3 regions of the Bacillus jepli genome follow, and region 3 is predicted to be linked to each of the others. Evidence: predicted binding sites of a transcription regulator. Region 3 holds the regulator's gene; each other region holds the start of a gene.
The links. Region 3 encodes Rex, which represses fermentation and respiration genes when NADH is low (regulators of the CRP and FNR family bind a similar motif). Its sites were predicted from a motif close to TTGTGAAATATTTCACAA; they were not measured.

Region 1 (7,219 bases), 3.5 Mb from region 3:
GCAATAATTGCTCGTTTGTGACCACGTCGTTTCTTAAGTTTTAAGTAACGGTTTCGAATTTCGGGATGTTTTTCACTTTTAACTACAGCTGTAGCACACTGTACTAAAAGGGGCTTTATGTAGCAGCCAGCTCTCGAAATTCTTACTGACTTTTTCTTGCCGGCACTCTCATTATTTGTGGGTGTAAGTCCTGCCCAGGAACACAAATGCTTAGCTGTCGGAAACACGTCCATATTAACACCGATTTCTGAAACCACTGCAATGGCGGAAAAGATGTTCTTGAAGGACGGAACAGTTAAGATCAAATTGATTTCTTCTGTGTAGGACGCGGCAAGAGAAAGAATAATTTTTTCAAGGTCATCCTTCCGGGACCCAAGGTCTTCATAGTGTTGTTTTATAACCTTTAGTTTTTCAGCCTGTTCGGGAGTAATATATCCGTCAATGGCGAGCTCCAGATCAGGAAGTTTTTTCTTCAGGGAGCCATGGATTAAAGGTTCAATGTCAAAAGATGTTTCTAAAGGATTTTCAAGAAGCTTGTCAATGATGTTCATGGAGCTTTTGCCGAAGGTATCTGTAACAACATGTCCATGCTGGATATTTGACACAGTTTAACTATTTTGAAGACGATTCTTTTCGCTCGACATAAAGTTAGTCAGTTTAAAACGATAACGCATAAGGTCACGAAGTTGTCTAATCGTAAGTGGAGGCATGAAGCTTCCAGCTACAAGGTCGTGCTTAAATAAATCAGCAATCCATTTGGCATCCTTTTTGTCTGTTTTTTTACCACGGATAGCCTTGACGTATTTAGGATGCGCCAAAGTGATGTTGCAGGAATCTTCAAGTACATTAAATACGGGAATCCAGTATTTCCCGGTAGATTCCATACAGACATCTTTACATTTGTTTTCACAAAGCCATTGTGACAGCTCAATCAATCCTTTTGTATAGGTCGAAAAGCGACGGCGTTTGTATGTTGTAACTCCTTTATCAGTTGAGGCAACACAAGCCACAACAAAGGTTTTGTGGACATCAATTCCACAACAAATAGGATAAACAGTTTTTAAAGCCATAGGGATAACTCCTTTAACAGATTTATAGGGATAGACAACATTGACTGATTGCCCAGCAATAAACGAGTAATGGTTATACAAAGATAAGTCTGCGTGCTCGAAGTCACACTTATTTGTGCTTGGAAAGGCAATCTACACATATAAAGATGCGGTCACTCCACAACTGAAGCAGCCCACTCACCTCCGCGTGATTTGTAGTTAATTGAAATCCCTATGGCTACAGAATTGCCAAAATAACGCTCAAGGTAAACTTGTTTCATTACGTTTTGTGCCTTGAGCAGAGCGAAAGGAATGGATATAAAGATGAAAGAATTTGTTGGTATATGTAAGGATTGTGAAAAAGAAATTTACTGTTTAGATGGATTTATTAATGGGGTTGTTTTAGAAGATAAAAAAGGCATACTTTGCTTTGATTGTGCAGAAGAAAACCAAGATGACTAAGTTAGGGGAAACTCTCCTAGCTTTTTTTGTGTCTTTTTTATGAACATTGATTTTGTTTCTCACTACCTATGATGTAAATCACAGTCTTAAAAACGAGGATTGCTACACTTAATAAAGAGTTGCCTTAGGTAATGTAAATCAAATAAGGAGTGAGCAGCAAGATGGGGATACCATCCATTCGTGAACAATTGAAAGGAGTTCCCTTGTTCCGAGAATTAACCTCGGAAGAACTTGATCCAATTGTTGAAATTTCACAGTCACGTTTATATAAACAAAAAATGTTTATTTTCATGCAAGACGATCCTCTTGATCGTGTGTTTTTCATTCAATCCGGAAAGGTAAAAATTTACAAATCTGATATGCACGGGAAAGAACAGATTGTATCTGTACTTGAAGCAGGGGAAATGTTTCCACATGCTGGATTTTTTCGACAAGGTGGGTATCCAGCGCATGCCGAAGTAATCGAGGAATCAAACATTATTTTCACCCCCATTGATCGATTTGAAGAAATATTGATAAAAAACCCCGAGCTATGCATTAAAATTTTTAAAGTATTAGGTGAAAAAATCATCGACCTTCAAAAGCGACTGGAGGAACAAATTCTATTAAATACACAAGAACAAATTATTATGTTGTTACTTCGTTTATGCCGAAGCAACGGAGAAAAGATAGACAATCGCTTTAAGCTTACTACTCAATTTACAAATCGTGAGCTTGCCAACATGATTGGCACAACGCGAGAATCTGTAAGTCGGACCATTTCAGTATTGAAGAAGAAACATATCGTAGACATAAGTCCTGATGGATATTACCTATTGGATCATATGAAGCTGCATGATGAGATTTTTTAGAGCTCACATGAAGGGATTCTTTGTCTTTGATTTCACTAAATATTTTGTAATACTTGTGATTCAGGTCACATCGATTTTCATTGAAAATGATTATCATTAACTTATAACCGTTATATAAGGGGGAAATCAAATATGGATTCCAAAGTTGTAGAAGTAGATGTTAGAGAAGATCTTAAAAATAAAATTGAGCCTTTTCAAAAGATTATGGAGGCGGTTAAACCTTTACAGGATGGCGATATCTTCGTTTTACACGCACCTTTTAAACCGACTCCTTTATTTCCAATATTAAAAGCTAAAGGATTTTCAAATGAAGCAGAACAAATTGATAAAAAACATTGGAAGGTTACCTTTACAAAAAGAGGTGACAAGTAATGCAATTAGATAATCGAGGTCTTGAGCCTCCTACTCCGATGATGAGGACATTGAAAGCCCTCGAAAAATTAAATAAAGGCGACACTTTGACAATTATCAATGATCGCCGACCTATGTTCTTGTATGAACAGCTAGATGAATTAGGCTACAAACATACGACGGAACCACATCCCGATGGCGGCTTTCAAATTGAGATTACGAAATAAGGAGCTGCTTGCAAATGATGCCTCAATTATCAAATGAAACAGATATAAGGCTGCCGCTTTCCTTTATTATCTTTAGTGTTGTAGCCTTAGTCGTCTCCCAGGTAATCCTGTTATTTAATGGACATGTGGTCATTGGTGGAAATTTTCGAACATTTCCCCTTCTATCCGCTGCCCATTTATTGATTTTAGGATGGGCCTTAATGGTTGCGATGGGAGCCATGTACCAGCTTGTACCTGTAGCCTTTTTAACTCCAATATGGAGTGAAAAATTTGGGTTTGTTCAATTTTGGGTAACAGCTATAGGTTTTGGTGGTTTTGGAATAACCCTTTCCTTCTCACCCACTTTGTCAATTTTTACAGGATCACTTGCTGTTACTGGTATAGTACTGTTTCTCGTCCAAATGTTTATGACAATAAATAAGCAAGCCAAGAAGAATATTCTAACCGTATTTGTTGGTAGTGCTCTAGTATGCTTATTACTTACAATCACACTTGGAATTCTGTTAATCGTCAATCTTGGAGCAGGAATCGCAAATCTAAATCATCTTGCTGTATTAAAAAGTCATATTTTGCTTGGAATTGCAGGATGGTTTACATTCTTAATTTTTGGTTTTTCTTACAAAATGGTCCCCATGTTTTCATTAGCACATGGCTTTTCAATGAAACCTGCGAGATGGGTCTATATCGTGTATGGAATGGGTCTTCTTGTCACTATTAGCAGCTTTATAACTGAGAAAAACATGTTATTGCAGATAGGTATGAGCATACTGTTCGCCGGATTCGCTCATTTTTCATACCACATTTCAACGATTATCAAAGTGCGATTAAAGAAAAAGCTGGATAAACCATTTACATTTTCATTAATTGCAATAGGATTTGGCTTAGTGATTCACTTTTCCGGAATGATCCTTTCATTCCTACCAGGGTATTATGACATGTATGGTGTTCTTATATTTCTTTACCTCTTATTGTGGATTGCAAACAGCATTCTTGGCTATTTATATAAAATAATTCCTTTTCTTTGGTGGACACACAGGTACAGTAAGCTTATTGGAAAAAGGGATGTACCGACTTTAAAACAAATGATTGATGAAAAATTGGCTATCCCGATTTTTTCTGGCTTTGTTACTGGTTGTCTTATCGTCGTTTTATCGATAGCGTTTGGGCAATTGCTTATTTTCTCGATTGGCCAAAGCCTAGTACTCGCTTCAACTTTATTTTTCAGTTATAGCATTATGAAGGTACTTTTTAAGTAAAGGGGAGAACAAAAATGGAATTAAGAGAGCAAATAATCGAACAATTAAAACAAGTAATTGATCCTGAATTAAATATTAATGTTGTCGATTTAGGACTTATATATAAAATAGATATTAAAGAAAATAACAATGTCTATATTGAAATGACACTAACTACACCTGGCTGTCCCCTTCATGACAGTATTACAAGCGGTGTAAAGCATGCAGTTGCTTATCTTGAAGAGATAAATGATGTCGAGGTATTAATGGTTTGGCATCCTGCATGGTCACCTGAACGCATGTCAGAAGCCGCCATGAAGCAATTGCGTGGTTAGGAAGCGTTCAATTTCACATTCTACGCTTGTTTCGTTATACTTAAGAAAAGCGCAAGGCGCCTTGGTAGCAGAACATCGACTAAATACCGCCACGTCCTGTGGCGAACGTCGATGTCAGCACTTCCTGTGCAAGTCAAGCATAAGACGAGCGCTGACAGAAGGTGTTTTTTACCTTCAGAAGCGATTGGCTTATGACCTCGAGCCGATGACGCCTGGAGCTAGACAACTCTTAAATAAGCTATTTCTCGAAAGGAGAGTTATTAAATGGATGAAGCTTTAAAAGAAAATATTATGGGTGCACTTGAGCAGGTTGTGGACCCTGAGCTAGGAATTGATATTGTTAACTTAGGACTTGTTTATGATGTGGATATGAATGATGCAGACGTAGCGCAAGTTACAATGACTTTAACATCAATGGGTTGCCCACTTGCTGGCACAATTGCAATGGACGTTAAACGTGTCCTCACAGAATTACCCGAAGTCAAGGACGTAGATGTGAACATCGTTTGGAATCCACCTTGGAACAAAGACATGATGAGTCGTTATGCAAAGATTGCATTAGGAATAAGATAAGTTGATAAAAAAAGAACGTGTCGATAAACCTCGACACGTTCTTCTATTTTATAAATGTTTTTTAAACCAGTCTACTGATGCGAGAAGACCTTCTCTGGTAACTTTGTGATCAGCACGTGCATCACCAATAAAGGATAGGTCTTCCGCTTTCCCTTCATATAATGGTTTAATTTCTTGGTAAAATTCATACGTATATTTGAATGGTACCATTTTGTCTTTTTCGCCATGCCAGAAAAACAATGGTCTTCCATTTAATTTTTCTGGTTGTAAGCTTAAATCATATTTCCTTAATTCAGCATATTTTTCTTCTAATTCAGCATCTGTGAAAGGAAGTTCAATGTCATGTCGCTTCAATTCCTCAATTTGTCCACGACAGAATTCCTCGTAATAGGGGCTCCCCATGAGGCTTACCGCGGTCTTAATCCATGGATATTGAGTCAATGCTCCAAGTGTCACAATTCCCCCCATTGAAGTTCCCGCAACACCAATTCTTGTCTCATCAACTAAGCCTTTTTCAACAAGTTCGTCCTTGATCCTTTGAAGTTCCTTGATCTCATTGATGACAATATCCCAGAATTTAAAATTCATATCAAGTTCTTCAAGACCCTTGTCTCTCTCTCCATGATATTCTGCTTCAGGTAAAACTACACGAAATCCTTCTTCTGCATAAAGATATGCATAGTGTAAATTATGTTCTTTTGCACTACCAAATCCGTGAACGAACAGAATGAGCGGAGCATTTTCGTTTTTTAATTGATTTTGTACAATATGTAATGACGGAATATCTGCTATTTTAGTCTTTTCAACAATAACCATTCTTTATGTACTCCTTTTATAAAAACTTTGAGACATCTTCTAGTGTACCACTAATTGGTAGTTAACCTAAAAAGTTTAGCTTTTTCAATTGACGATTTTTTTAATATCTGTTTAAGTAGAAGAAAGAGAGCAGAGGAGATTTATATGACAAAACAACATTTAATTGCACTAGACTTAGATGGTACTTTACTAAAAGATGATAAAACGATATCCGAAAGAACAAAAGAGGCTATCGTAAAAGCAAAAAAGGCCGGTCATCAGGTCATGATTGCGACAGGAAGACCTTTTCGTTCGAGCTCCATGTACTATCAAGAACTAGGTCTTACAACGCCCATTGTTAACTTCAACGGAGCTTTTGTCCATCACCCTCTTGATCAAAGTTGGGGTGTCTATCACGACACACTTGAATTAAAAACAGTAAAAGAAATTGTAGAGGTTGCCGATAGCTTCCGAGTGAAAAATATCCTAGCAGAAGTGATTGATGACGTGTATTTTCATTATCACGATGATACGATGTTGGATATTTTCGGTATGGGCAAACCGAATATCGAAACAGGCGATTTACGGAAAATTTTAAAGCATGACCCCACTTCACTGTTAATACATCCTGACGAAGAAATTGCAGATAAAATCCGAGAGTATCTTTCTGAAATGCATGCAGAAGTGGTCGATCACCGCAAATGGGCAGCACCTTGGCATGTCATTGAGATTGTTAAATCAGGTTTAAATAAAGCGGTTGGTATTCAAAAGGTAGCCAATTATTTTCAAATCCCGGAAGACCGAATAATTGCCTTTGGTGATGAAGATAATGATTTAGAAATGATTGAATATGCTGGTCATGGGATTGCTATGGGGAATGGAATTGATGAGTTAAAAAATATTGCAAACCATGTGACAATGACGAATGAAGAGGACGGAATTGCCCTTTATTTAGAGGATGTACTAAAATTAGATAAATAAATTAGGAACCGGTATGAAGATCCGGTTTCCTTTTTTGTGTGGATGTTCGTTTTTTGATCCGACCAATTTTTTAAAAAAATTTCCCTATCCTAAAACACTCAGAAATAATTACCTTATATATTCCTCTTCGAAACTTCAAACAATATGATTAGCGCATCTAAAGCGCACTTCTTTTAAAGCTGTTAAAGGGGGAATTTACGGATGGGTAGTAATAAATCAAAACGATTTGTTCATCAAGGTGCAGATGCAGTTCAACAACATGCTCAGCGCTTTCCTTACCGTTCAACTCTAGCTGAAGCAGAAGCAAAGAAAAAGCAAAATGTCGAAAATTCATCACTTGGAGGAATCTAAAATGGGTAA
Region 2 (7,219 bases), 200 kb from region 3:
TGGAATACGACTGGCCGGGAAATGTTCGGGAGCTAGAGCATATTATTGAGGGAGCACTGAATGTTATCACCTATGAGAATACCATTTCCTATAATCATCTCCCCTTGCATTTTCGAAAAAAGACACATTCCAAACCAGAAATGGCAAATACATCAAACCCAAAAATCACAGAAATAACAGACATTCAACCGCTAGACAAATACATGGAAGAAATCGAAACCCTATACTTAAAACAATCCCTACAACAATGCAACTATAACATCACCAAAACAGCCGAAGCACTGGGGATGAGCCGCCAAAACCTCCAATACCGCCTAAAAAAATATGGGATCCAGAGGGACGGTTCTCCTGGTCCCTTGTAGCTGATTTTCTATAAAAACCATCATATTCCCGCATCAATATACAATTATTGCTCGGGAAATGAGTAGAAAAAGGTCGAACGCATAAATTATTGGTGAATAAAGGAAAGGCATGATAGATTTTGTAGGTACTATTTAAATAGATTAATATGATATATGATTATATAAAGGTTGGTGATCGTTGATGAAACAATATATCTGGTATGCAAGCTACGGATCTAATATAAACAGGGACCGGTTCCTTTGTTACATAAAAGGAGGAAGACCTAAGGGCTCTACCGAAACTGAGGTTGGTTGTAAGGATCCCTCATCTCCAATCGATGAAGGTATGTTTACCATTCCTTACCCATTGTATTTTGCGAAGGAAGCTGGGAGATGGGATTCAAAGGGTGTTGCTTTTATAGATGGAACCCCAAACGATGAAGCTGTAACCTATAGTAAAAAGTATTTGATCACGTCTGAACAGTTTCTCGATGTTCTGCAACAAGAGAACAGTGGACTTGAGTTTGATATTGATTTACAGAAGGTGAAGGAATCCGGGTCGATGGTTTTTCGCAAAAAAGCTTGGTATGGAAGAATCCTATATCTCGGTGATGACGGTGGCTATCCAATTTTTACGTTTACTGCCCCTTGGAATGCAGATGAAGTCACATTTAATAAACCTTCCATGGGATATTTGGAGACCATTATTACAGGTCTAAAAGAGGACAATTCAAACGAGGAAATCATACGTTATCTTGAGCAAAAACCGGGTATTAGGGGAAATTATACTACCGAAGAACTTACAAGGTTATTTTAGAAAAAAGGATGCTAATAGATATCCTTTTTGTGTTTATGAACATTTTGATTCCAATCAAATAAAGAGTATCCATTCTTCATGGATACTCTTGTTACTTATTTTAAAGATTTTTCAATTGCTTGTTCAAAGACGGAAATAATGTCCTCGTAATGCTCGATTCCTACAGAGATTCGCACAAGTTCATTTGTAATCCCCAATGCTTCCTGTGCTTCTGGCGGTAATGCACGGTGCGATGTTTTGAGAGGATGTGTTACAGTCGTCTCTACTCCAGCTAACGTTGGAACAAGTTTAACCCATCCGATTGACCTGAAAAACTTACTTACATCAACCGTTTTCGCAAGCTCTATAGATACCATTGCTCCAAAACCTGTGGATTCCTCCTCAAATGGATAATACACACGCGCAATATTCGCATTGTTACGTAACGCATCCGCAAGCTTACGAGCATTTGAAGATTGTACTTGCATGCGAACCGCTAATGTTTTTAAGCCACGAGTCGTTAGCCATGCTTCAAATGGGCTTACATTTGCACCTAAATTCGTAACTTTCGCACGCGCTTTTTCTACCAAATCTTCTCTTCCCACAACTACTCCAGCAGTTATATCACTATGTCCCCCAATATATTTAGTCGCACTATGTACGACAAGCTCTACACCAAGTTCATATGGGTTGCAATGGAATGGTGTAGCGAATGTATTGTCTACTACTGTAATTAAGTCGTTGCGTTTTGCAAGTTCCACAACTGCTGGTAGGTTTTCTACACGTAAAAGTGGATTTGTGATCGATTCAGTGTATAGCATTTTAGTATTAGGCTGGATTGCTTTTTCTACTAGTTCAAGGTCTCCAAAAGAAACAAAGGTTGTTTCAACTCCAAACTGTTTTAGCTCTTCATGTAAAAGGTGAAAACTTCCACCATACACATCGTCTGCTGCAACAATATGGTCTCCACTCTTCACGACAGAAAGGATGCCCGCTAAAATTGCAGATAATCCTGAAGATGTGGCAATCCCCGCTGGTGCACCTTCCACGGCTGCTACCATCTGGCCTAACTCATCCGGATTTGGATTTCCAATACGCGAATATAAATAATTTCCTTCACCTTGGTAATACCCTTCTAAATCCTCAAGGTTATCAAATGTAAAAGCGGATGTTTGATAAATGGGTGTAACTTTACTTCGAATTGGTAGATTGCCTTTTTTTACACTATGTATTAATTTTGTCTCAAATCGTTTTGTCAACATTTCCACCCTCTTTTTTGTCTATATTGCTATTATTCTGAACCTTAATTTTAGAGATGTCAAATGTAATCTTTTGAATTAAAAAGGGGGCAATCAACGAAAAAGAAGCCACAAAGCAGCTTCTTTTAACTATTCTTATATATTGATTGGTCAGTGAAATTATTATAAACCAGATAGATTAAAATACAAATTGCTGTTGTAATAAATCCCCAGCCCAGAGTGATTTGATCGATTACGAGGTAATTATTACATAATTGATTATTTATATTGATATATAATACACCCATACCTAAATACTTTACGGTAAAAAAGATAAACACAATGTTTTTGGCTCGATCAGTTAGCTTCTTCCAACTATCACGTAACGGTACACCCGCTAAGAAAGATAGACTTAAAAATTTCCACACTTCCATACTTGTAAAGTTTAATGTCTCGTCCATCGTTTTTGGTATTGTCCAATACACCATGATTACAATGAATAACAGAATTCCTGGTGTTCCATCTTGATTCCATTTTTCAAAAAAACTTGGGAAATTTTGTTGAAATAATTTTGCCATAAAAAATCCAGCAATTACGATTGATGGCATCTGCATATGCATATGGATAATCATGATAGACTCCAAGAGATTAGCAACCGGGGGAAGAGCTAATACGAATAAGAGTCCTAGTCCGATCAAAAATTGTTTCATAGCTTATTCCCCCTTTTCTGTTTCTAAGATGCTAATGACTTTGGCAGCCGCTGCATCGATTTCTCGATAATCCATGACATCAATCAAAGAACCGCTCCCATCTACTAAATAAAAAGCTGAGTTATGTGTAAAATTTCCTCTTCCATCTGGGATGACAATGACACCAAATTCATCAAGAAGGGTTTGTAATTCGTTTTCGTCTGAAATCCTTGCCATTCTCCATGTTTCTCCGTCTGATCCAAAATAGGTTCGATACTTACTCAAGGTTGCTGGGTCATCTCTAGTTGGATCAAAGCTTATGCTTAAAAACACGATCTCTTTTCCAAGGTATTCTTGTGGGATTTGCTCATAAACCTGTGCCATATTCATTTCCAATTGCGGACAAACCGTTGTACAAGATGTATATAAAAATGTGATAAATACAAATTTATCTTGAAACTCAGAAATAGGATATGTTCGTCCCTCGCTATCTTCAAAAGTTACATCTGGAAATGTTGGCTTTTCCTCTATTAACTGATTAACTCTTGCTGTTTCTTCAGTAAATGCCTGAAATCCATCGGTTCCCGTATAGAATAGTACACATCCAAATAATAATATGAAAATACAAGCGAATGTCTTCCGATTTTTTTTGATCACGAAGATCACATCCTATTTCTATTTTTCCTTTAATTATAGAAAGAGATAGCCGTTGTTTTCGCTACCTCTTTCTATTTGTGCGTTACCTCAGGCTTACCAAGTCTTAAATGGTGGTGATCCTGGAGGTGCATTTACAATCATATCGGTTAGTGGTAGTACATATGCCATTGCGATGACGAGAATCATTAGCACTACCCATAATCCCCAACGCTCTGTCCAAACTGGAGTTTTTGAAGCATTTTCTTCTACTTCGGCGATTGGGAATTCTGTTACCCCTTTTGGTGCAAAGAACATCATGTTAAATGCTGCATATACTTGGATGATTACTGCGACTAATAATAAGGTTGCCCCGATACCAACAACCATCATAAATGGTTCCCAGCCTGCAGCCTGCGCACTACCAAAGTAGTCTGAGAAAGATGTTCTACGTGGTGAACCGAGTAATCCAACTGTATGCATTGAGCCTGACATTAAAATCATACCAATTGTCCAAATGATGGTTTGAACAACACCTAATTTATTCATTCCTTTTGTCATTACACGACCTGAAATATGTGGGATTAACCAGTAACTAATTCCAAAGAAAGTCATTACGACTGACATACCTAGTGTTAAGTGGAAGTGTCCTACGACCCACATTGTGTTGTGAACGACTTGGTCAAGTTGGTTTGTTGTTTGAGCAATACCACCTGCACCAGCTGGGATGAAGGCTGCCATCGCGATGAATGGGGATAAGAAGCGAACATCGCCCCAAGGTAATTTCTTGAACCATCCTAATGCGCCTTTTCCACCTTTTGCTCTACCTGTACGCTCAAATACTGCAAACATTGCCCATGCCGTCATTAATGATGGGAAACCGATAGCCAAACTCATGAATACGTGTAGGAATTTTACTGATAAGTTAATTCCTGGGTCAATGATTTGATGGTGGAATCCACCGGTAATGTTCATGATAACTAATGCGATAACAACTACACGAGTGAGTGTGTCACTCCAACGTTTTCCGCCAATAATTTTTGGTACGATTACATACCATGCTGATACTGCTGTTAAATACCAGATGTTAACTGCTGTATGTCCAAAAGCCCAGAATAATGTACGAGAAACCATTACGTTAATTGTGTCTACCCATCCAAGTGACCATGGTAGAATCAAGAATAATACTTCAACTGCGACAAATGCTGTTGCTCCGACTAATAGAATAAATACACCTGTTGCAAAGAAAGAAAGGATTGGTAAATGTTGACCTTTATGATTCTTTCTCCAGTTTGCCACTTGCATAAAAGCTCCAGCTGCTAAGATCCAAATACCAACCACCACTAATGCTAACCCGATATAGAATACAGGGTGTGCCGCCATTGGTGGATAGAATGTGTACATAACAGACGCTTCATTCATTAAGACTGGTATAACTACTAGTACGATACCAACGATCTTCGTCCAGAAACCAACCCACGCCATTTTTCTCACCTTAGGTAGCAATCCACCTAATTCATGTGATAGACCAGCGTAGAAGTAACCGATTGTAAAGAATGCAGACATTACCACTACTAATAATAAACCGTGTGCTGTTAGTACTTGATAATAGTTAAGCCAACTTGGCAATTCTAGAAGACCTGCACGGTTTAAACCTTGTACTAATCCTAAAAGTCCACCTAATAATAATGCGATAAATGCTACTGATAAATAGGATTTTGAGATTTTTGCGTCCTGTGGATTTACACCTAAAACCTTGTTTGCCTTTTCTTTAAAGGTCAAATCTGAGTTATTTAATATAGTTGCCAATGGTCTCCCCTCCTTTATTTCACTGTAATTGTAGTAGCCATTAATTGGTGACCTGCACCACAATACTCGTTACATAGAACTAAATACTCACCAGGTTCATCAAACGTTTGAGTGATTTTCTGAATTTGTCCTGGCATTACCATTGCATTTAAGTTTGTACCTGCGACTTCGAATCCGTGAACAACATCTTTTGATGTCATCGTAAAGTGAACCTTTGAACCTGCTGGTACTTCAATGTTTCCTGGATTAAAGGCGAATACTTCTAATGTCATCACTACTTCATATTCGTTTTCACCAATTTGATATACACCTGGTTTGTCAAATGGTGCTGTTTCGTCAACTTTCTGAGGATCGATTGTTTCCATATGACTTGGCGGTCCCATTTCTAATGCAAAGGTTTGGTAGCCAGTGATAAGCATGAATGCCATGATCATACCGAAACTGATTGTAAGCCATATTTTTTCATCAAGATGCATTTTCATTTTTACCCCTCCTAGAATCTAGACATGAATAGGCCGAATAGTACTATATACGTAAAAAGAATGACTGCTCCAACAACACCGACTGAAATCCAAGTCCCAACTAAACGACCTTGGTATCCCCCGTCTGCCTTTTTGTTTTGGTTAACTTTTGAAGCTCCCATCCAACTCAACCTCCTTATGTTCTTCTTACTTACATCATAATTAGGAACCATTCTCAATGTTGTGAACTGAATCACACTTAAAGTGTTATTTTTAATACACCCATAAAAAAAAGGACGAAAAAACAGGCTTTTTTCCGTCCTTAAAAACATTCTTTAAATTCAAAAATCGCTCACCATTACTGGTTTTCAGAAACTATTCCCTCCCTTTATTGTTCATTCAAAATCAAAAATGACAAATTGGTGAACATACAGATTTTTACATAAAAACAGGCAACTCCCCTTTAATGGAAGCTGCCTATCCTAGTTGATAAACCATGAATCTCTCGTATGTGTTTTTTTCAAATAACTCTGGAATGATAATCTCTTTCTTTATCTGAAATGGAGTATTATTCTCCAAAAAATAGGTGTAATCCGTAGATCCATAATAAAGAATAACCTCTATTCCACGTGGATCCTTCTCATAGGAACGTAGAATATTGGAAATCGTATGCTTAAAAACCTGAATGGAAAAAGGATTAAAAAAGTAAAATCGATTATCGAGTGGATGAATTTCATAATCCTGTGCGGCACAATGATGAATTTCAATCTCTTCTTTGCGGATACCTGACCTCTTGGCATAACGGTCTCGATTTTGAACGGCATCGTGATATAAGCTTTTGTCAATCTCCACTCCAACAACAGTTGCCTCAAATAGATGATGAATATAAAAAAGCAGCCGTCCCTTTCCGCAACCAAAATCAACAACCCGATCTGTTTCTTTTAATTGATAGTGTTCAAACAAAGCAGCCAGTCCTTCATACGGTGTCGGCTCATAGCGATAATAATGTACAGATGAACTAAACCCCTTTTGTCCCCCACTTGTTTTTACATGTAAAAGTGCATCGAAATACTGATCTTCCATGGTAGTCTCCTTACAACGTTGTTTGCTAATTAAAATTGATATCCACTTATGGCATATGTTAGTTTTTCAGGATTGCGAATGGAAAAGATTTGTGTAATTTGATTGTTTTCTATTTCAAAGCATACCACATTTTCTGGTTGTTGATTTCTTTTGATCAATATGCCGATTT
Region 3 (7,219 bases):
GATTGTTGTATTTTCTTTTGTTACAACAATCTTAGAAGCGCGACCTAATTGAGTGATGTCAGCAGATTTAAGGTCTAAACCTAAATCTTCAGTGATAACTTGACCACCAGTTAGGATTGCGATATCTTCTAGCATTGCTTTACGACGGTCACCAAATCCAGGAGCTTTAACAGCTACTGCATTGAATGTACCACGAAGTTTGTTCACAACTAGAGTTGCAAGAGCTTCACCTTCAACATCTTCAGCGATTAGTAATAATGGCTTACCTTGTTGAACAACTTGCTCTAATACTGGTAGGATTTCTTGAATGCTAGAAATCTTTTTATCCGTAATTAATACATATGGATTTTCAAGAACTGCTTCCATTTTATCAGAATCAGTTACCATGTATGGAGAAGCATATCCACGGTCAAATTGCATACCTTCTACTACTTCTAGTTCAGTAGAGAAGCCTTTAGATTCTTCAATTGTGATAACACCGTCGTTACCAACGCGCTCCATAGCTTCAGCGATCAATTGGCCAACTTCTTTGTCATCTGAAGAAATAGCAGCAACTTGTGCGATAGACTCTTTACCTTCAATTGGTTTAGAGATAGCTTTTAATTCTTCAACAGCTGTAGTTACAGCTTTTTCAATACCTCTACGCACTACCATTGGGTTTGCACCAGCTGTAACGTTCTTTAACCCTTCGCGAATCATTGCTTGAGCTAGAACAGTTGCAGTAGTTGTACCGTCACCAGCAACATCATTTGTTTTGCTAGCAACTTCAGCTACTAGTTTAGCACCCATGTTTTCGAATGCATCTTCTAGTTCGATTTCTTTTGCAATTGTTACACCATCATTTGTGATAAGTGGTGAACCAAATTTTTTCTCAAGAACCACGTTACGACCTTTTGGTCCTAATGTTACTTTTACAGCATTTGCTAATGCATCAACACCACGTAGCATTGCGCGACGAGCATCTTCACTAAATTTAATTTCTTTTGCCATAATTAAGCCCTCCTCAATATAATCAAATGCGCCTTGGCGTATTTGCGCCCGATTTTTTTCGAGCAAGCTCGAAAAGTTTCCTTTGAAAAATCGTGGCATCCGCCGGAGGCATTTAACTTTATCCAGGCTTTTTCTGAATAAAGTTAATGAATCTTATGATATAAAATGCTGCTTTTTATTAACCAATAACAGCTAAAATGTCACTTTCACGTAAAATTAAGTATTCAGTACCTTCGTATTTCACTTCAGTACCAGCATATTTTGAGAAGATAATGCGATCACCAACCGCAACCTCTAAAGCTACCTTTTCACCACTGTCTAGAACACGACCTGTACCAACAGCAACTACTTTACCTTCTTGAGGCTTTTCCTTTGCAGAATCTGGTAATACGATTCCGCTTGCAGTTTTTTCCTCTGATTCAACTAGTTCAATAACAACGCGATCACCTAATGGCTTTAACAAGTGAAACGACCTCCTCAAATAATTTAAATATTAGTTTCGTCTTCTTATTAGCACTCAAACCACCTGAGTGCTAACACAATTATTATATTAAATAATCTCTAGCCATTTTGCAAGTCATTTGATATAGAAATTTGGAAAAAAGATTCATTTTCACATGCATAATTTGTCCACCCTACCTATCCTATGTTACAAACAGGAAAAATAAACCAACAATTTATTTTCTTTCAATGAAATTTCGAATTTGCATTATACTAAAGGAAAGAAATGAATATATGTTACAATACAAAAGGTGGACAATTTTCAATCATTCCGTCTATAAAAAGGAGATTTTCATGAAAGCTAGATATTGGTATGTCATATTAACGTACATCGTCATGCAGTTCTCTGGGATTTTAGGGATTCCGCTTTTACTATCTTTAGGTGTTGGAAAAAACTTAGATCCAGCCACTGCTACAAATACAATTATTGCACTTTGGACTGTTATTAGTTTTGTCGCTGCACTTCCGATTGTTTTATTTTTATTAAGGCAAGATATGAGAGAGAGACATCAGAACTTACGACGTTCCTCTAAAGGTGAGGCAATTGGATGGGCGATTGCAGGTATTTTTATGGCCATGACAGCCCAGGTGGTTGCGGCAAATATTGAAATTCATTTATTTGGCATTGAGCCAGGCTCTGAGAACACCCAAGAAATTTTGACACTGGTAAAATCTTTGCCATTGCTAGTCATTGTTGTTTCGGTGATTGGTCCAATTCTTGAAGAGATTATTTTCCGCCAAATTATCTTTGGTTCTTTATATAAAAAATTCAACTTTTTCATCTCTGGCTTAATTAGTTCATTAATTTTTGCGGTTGTACATATGGATTTCACTCATATCCTTATCTATACGGCAATGGGCTTTACCTTTGCATTCCTCTATGTACAAACAAAACGAATTATTGTACCAATTTTTGCACATGTGGCGATGAATACTTTTGTTGTAGTGGTACAGACAGTTTTTGCAGATGATATAGAAAGGATCATGAAGCAAGCCGAGAAGCTGCAACAGACATTTATTGGAGGCTTTTAATTTTATGCGAAGAACTTCACCTTTTGCCTTGGGCATCATTTACGCATTAATGGGAATTTTATTTACTTATATTGCAATTAATAGTGCAACGGAGACAGTCTGGAACTTTTCCACAATCCTTCTAGCCGTTGTCGCAACCTTCGACTTTGGTGTGGCAATCAGAATGTTTACCCTGCACTTCAAAATAAAAAAAGTGACAAAGGAAAAAAAATAACCTCCATCCGGAGGTTATTTCTATTTTCTGGACTTTTGTTTATTCCATACTATTTGCTGCCATCATTTCCGCTTTGAGTACCTTTCTGTAGGCACTTCTTGATACAAGAATACTGATTTCATATAATCCGAATAACGGCACAGTAACCATTAAATGAGAGATTATTTCAGGAGGCGTAATTAGCCCTCCAATTACTAATAGAATAAAATACGCATATTTTCGTATTTTCGATAAGAACATCGGTGTGACAATACCGAGTCTTGTGAGAAACATGACGACTACCGGCAATTGAAACAAAAAGCCAAACGGTAAGGTCAACTGTAACAGGAATTGAAAATACTCATTAATCCCGATTACCTGGTTAATATCAAGGCGGGCTGCTAACCTCGTCATAAAATTCACAACAAATGGGAATAGAATAAAGTAGGAAAATGACACCCCTACTAAAAATAAGACTACTGAAATCGGAATATAACTCAAGGTTACCTTTCTTTCCTTTTCATACAAACCTGGACTGATGAACGCCCATAGCTGATAGAGTAAAAAAGGAGAGGAGATAACGAGCGCAATGATAAAAGCAAATTGCATATAAATTTTAATTGGATCTGTCATACGGAAAGCATTCATTGTCAGTTCTTTTGCTTCCTCCGCATTTTGCAAGTAAAGAATGACCGGCTCTGCGAGAAAAAAGCTTCCTAATGCAACAATGAAGAAGAAAACGACTACATAAATCAGTCGTTTTCGTAGCTCACCAATATGATCGTAGACGGACATTTCTTTTTCGTTCATATGACTCATCCTATCATTACTTCACATCAGGAGTTTCATTCTTTTTTACATCATCATCGTCATCATCTGCTAAACCTTTTGTTGCGTTTTTGAATTCACGCAAAGTATTACCTGCTGCTCTTCCTAATTGAGGTAACTTCTTCGGTCCAAAAATAAGTAACGCTGCAAATACAATCAATAGGATACTACCAAATCCAAGACTTCCCACAGTAAGTCACCTCCCAACAAGTGTAAAATATATTTCTATTCTTCATTCGAATAATGCTTTAAAAAGTAAACAAGTGCTTGTAATTCAACAGCTAAGTCAATATGGTGAACACGTATATGTTCAGGCACATTGATTCTTGCTGGTGTGAAATTAAGGATACCTTTGATCCCCTTATTTACGAGGCGATCCGTAATCGCCTGTGCTGCGCCAACGGGAACTGTTAAAATAGCAACCGTGACATCATCAGGCAATTCTTTTTCAAGATCATCTAAATGGTATACCTTGACTCCACCAATACTACTACCTACCTTATTATAATCCACATCAAACGCAAGCTCAATTTTTGTATTATTATTTTTTGAGAAATTATAATGTAAAAATGCGGTACCTAAATTACCGACACCTATTAACGTAACCTTTGTTAATTCATCCTGATCAAGGGTCTTACTAAAAAAGGATAATAAATAATTCACATTATAGCCATACCCTTTTTTTCCCAATGCCCCAAAATAGGAAAAATCTCGCCTAATCGTGGCGGAATCAACCTTGACCGCATCACTTAGCTCTGCAGACGATACCCTCTGCTTCCCCGAGGCATGCAGGTTTTTTAAAAACCGATAATAAAGTGGCAGCCTTTTGGCAGTTGCTTGTGGTATTTTTGACTGTTCCAAATTCATGTTTATTCCCCCGCTACTGGCCTTTTAAAATCACCGTTTTTTCCACCTGTTTTTTCAGCTAAATAGGTTGGCCCAATCACCATCCCTTTATCAACTGCTTTACACATATCATATACAGTTAACGCACAAACCGATGCGGCCGTAAGGGCTTCCATCTCTACGCCGGTACTACCCTTTGTTTTAACTGATACGGTAATATGTAAAATATAATCATCTTGGGTCGTCCAATTAAAGCTGATATCGACGCCCTTTAATGCTAACGGATGGCACATCGGAATTAACTCTGATGTTTTTTTAGCTGCCATAATACCGGCAACCTGAGAAACAGCAAGAACATCTCCCTTGCTAACCTCATTATTTATGATTTGCTCATAAATCAATTTATTTACAGTAATACTTGATTTTGCAATCGCTGTACGAACAGTATCAGATTTCTCTGTAATGTCGACCATTCTTGCACGACCCTGCTCATTAAAATGGGTAAATGATGACATATATCGAACCCTCCCATAAACTATACACTATTTTACCACATCTGTCTTTGTAACATCTGTGAACATTATCATTGCAGTTGCTCTATTAAGATAATATAAGATACACTGTTGTTAGAAACAAGAGGTGAAATAGCATGATTTTACTACAAGTAAATCAGCTCAAAAAATATTTTGCTGCTGATCTTATTTTATCCAATATAAAATTAGAAGTACAAACTCGCGACCGCATTGCCATTGTTGGTCGAAATGGTGCCGGAAAATCGACTCTATTAAAAATTATTGCAGGACAGATGTCACATGATGGCGGTGAAATCATTAAGCCGAAAAGTGTCACAATCGATTATCTCGCACAGGACACTGGACTTGAATCAACGCTTACCATTTGGCAAGAAATGCTTACCGTCTTTGCACCCTTACAGAAACTAGAAAAAGACTTACGAAACCTTGAAGTAAAAATGGGGGACCCCTCCGTTTTTGAAAATCCAGCTGACTATCAAAAACTCCTTGAAGAATACGATCAGCTCCAGGTCGACTTTAAAGAACAGGGTGGCTATCAATATGAAGCTGATATTCGTTCCATTCTACACGGGTTTCATTTTACAGAAGAATACTACGAAACAAAAATATCTAGCTTGAGCGGTGGTCAAAAGACACGCCTAGCCCTTTGTAAATTATTACTTTCCAAGCCTGATTTATTGATTCTGGACGAGCCGACAAACCACCTCGATATCAGCACGCTTACCTGGCTTGAACAATATCTCCAAGGCTATCCAGGAGCGCTCTTAATCGTATCCCATGACCGTTACTTCCTTGATAAAGTAGTCAACCAGGTCTATGAAATTTCAAGACACACAAGCACGAAATATGTCGGAAACTACAGCAACTATTTAAAATTAAAGGCTGAAAACTATGAACTTGATTTGAAAAGATATGAAAAACAACAGGAAGAAGTCGAAAAACTAAAAGACTTCATCGCGAAAAACCTAGTCAGAGCTTCAACAACGAAACGCGCTCAAAGTAGACGAAAACAGCTTGATCGAATGGAGCTTATGGACAGACCATCGGGTGATGAAAAATCTGCTTCCTTCCGTTTCGAAATTGAAAGACAAAGTGGAAATGATGTGTTAAGTGCAAAAGACATCTCTGTTTCCTATGAAAAAGACAAGCCTATTATCAAAAATATCAATTTCAATATTTATCGTGAAGATAGTATTGCGTTAGTGGGACCTAACGGGATCGGGAAATCGACCCTGCTAAAAGCCGTTATCGATAAGCTTGAGCATGTCGATGGAACGATTCGTTTCGGTTCACATGTAACGATTGGCTACTATGACCAACAACAAGCAGACCTCACCTCAAATAAACGGGTGTTAAACGAATTATGGGATGAATATCCGCTTAAACCTGAAAAAGAAATCCGTACAGTTCTTGGAAATTTCCTATTTTCAGGGGATGATGTGTTAAAAACCGTGTCTACACTAAGTGGTGGCGAAAAAGCGAGACTCGCTCTTGCAAAGCTGATGATGGAAAAGTCGAACTTCCTTATTCTTGACGAGCCAACAAACCATCTTGATCTTGATAGTAAGGAAGTACTTGAAAATGCGCTAATTGATTATCCTGGGACCATCCTTTTTGTCTCTCATGACCGATACTTTATTAACCGGATTGCAACGAAGGTTTTTGAGTTATCGCCAGAAGGACTCACAGAGTACCTCGGTGATTATGACTATTACCTTGAAAAAAAATTCGAAATGGAAGAATTGGCGAAACTTGAAACGCAAGAGAAAAAAGCGGATAAACGAGAAGTGGTTCAAGAAAAAACGTCCTATGAACAAGAAAAGGAATTAAAGAAGCTAGAACGCCAACGTAAGCGGAGAATTGAAGAAATTGAATTGGAGATATCCTCTCTTGAAGAAAAAACGGAAGAAAATGAACAGCTTCTTTGTGATCCTGAAGTTTACCAAAATCATGAGGAAGTTCAACGCATTAATGAAGAGAACGAGATAATCTCAGCTAAGCTTGAAGCCCTAATGGAAGAATGGGAATCCCTTCACGAAATAAGTGGTTAGACCTTTTCACCTATCTGCAAAAAATAAGTTATCCCCATCTAAACGAAGAGTTTGGATGGGGATTTTTTAATTCTTTTTCCACAATAATCAAGTTATACACCGACTTATCCACATTATTCACATCCATCAACAGGGTTATCCACATAAAATGTCCACAATTGCATATTAGTTATTTCAGTGTATTTTTCTAGTTTTCCACATAACCTGTGAGTTTGTGGATAATTTATCAACAAAAAATCCTCTTA

Region 1: the regulator Rex is predicted to act here: its motif matches at 2,416-2,433, upstream of ABC371_RS21580 (DUF2249 domain-containing protein).
Region 2: the regulator Rex is predicted to act here: its motif matches at 6,209-6,226, upstream of ABC371_RS02760 (cytochrome c oxidase subunit 2A).

Annotation. Positions count from the first base shown of each region.
Region 1 covers NZ_JBDFMO010000001.1:4,229,490-4,236,708, forward strand. Annotated here, with positions in the region: partial or broken gene ABC371_RS24715 (IS110 family RNA-guided transposase) at 1-1,070, opposite strand, end outside; gene ABC371_RS21570 (hypothetical protein) at 1,374-1,511, shown strand; gene ABC371_RS21575 (Crp/Fnr family transcriptional regulator) at 1,673-2,362, shown strand; gene ABC371_RS21580 (DUF2249 domain-containing protein) at 2,495-2,734, shown strand; gene ABC371_RS21585 (DUF2249 domain-containing protein) at 2,734-2,940, shown strand; gene ABC371_RS21590 (hypothetical protein) at 2,955-4,196, shown strand; gene ABC371_RS21595 (metal-sulfur cluster assembly factor) at 4,211-4,510, shown strand; gene ABC371_RS21600 (metal-sulfur cluster assembly factor) at 4,775-5,083, shown strand; gene yjfP (esterase) at 5,132-5,899, opposite strand; gene ABC371_RS21610 (Cof-type HAD-IIB family hydrolase) at 6,044-6,859, shown strand; gene ABC371_RS21615 (competence protein) at 7,061-7,210, shown strand; gene ABC371_RS21620 (DUF3813 domain-containing protein) at 7,212-7,219, shown strand, end outside.
Region 2 covers NZ_JBDFMO010000001.1:552,198-559,416, forward strand. Annotated here, with positions in the region: gene ABC371_RS02725 (sigma-54 interaction domain-containing protein) at 1-362, shown strand, start outside; gene ABC371_RS02730 (hypothetical protein) at 544-1,158, shown strand; gene ABC371_RS02735 (trans-sulfuration enzyme family protein) at 1,254-2,399, opposite strand; gene ABC371_RS02740 (hypothetical protein) at 2,522-3,085, opposite strand; gene ABC371_RS02745 (SCO family protein) at 3,089-3,721, opposite strand; gene ABC371_RS02750 (cbb3-type cytochrome c oxidase subunit I) at 3,815-5,506, opposite strand; gene ABC371_RS02755 (cytochrome c oxidase subunit II) at 5,521-5,988, opposite strand; gene ABC371_RS02760 (cytochrome c oxidase subunit 2A) at 6,000-6,149, opposite strand; gene ABC371_RS02765 (SAM-dependent methyltransferase) at 6,445-7,050, opposite strand; gene ABC371_RS02770 (RNA polymerase sigma-70 factor) at 7,080-7,219, opposite strand, start outside.
Region 3 covers NZ_JBDFMO010000001.1:749,181-756,399, forward strand. Annotated here, with positions in the region: gene groL (chaperonin GroEL) at 1-990, opposite strand, end outside; gene groES (co-chaperone GroES) at 1,169-1,453, opposite strand; gene ABC371_RS03745 (CPBP family intramembrane glutamic endopeptidase) at 1,786-2,523, shown strand; gene ABC371_RS03750 (YdiK family protein) at 2,528-2,737, shown strand; gene tatC (twin-arginine translocase subunit TatC) at 2,777-3,526, opposite strand; gene ABC371_RS03760 (twin-arginine translocase TatA/TatE family subunit) at 3,543-3,734, opposite strand; gene ABC371_RS03765 (redox-sensing transcriptional repressor Rex) at 3,770-4,411, opposite strand; gene moaC (cyclic pyranopterin monophosphate synthase MoaC) at 4,414-4,905, opposite strand; gene ABC371_RS03775 (ABC transporter ATP-binding protein) at 5,040-6,974, shown strand.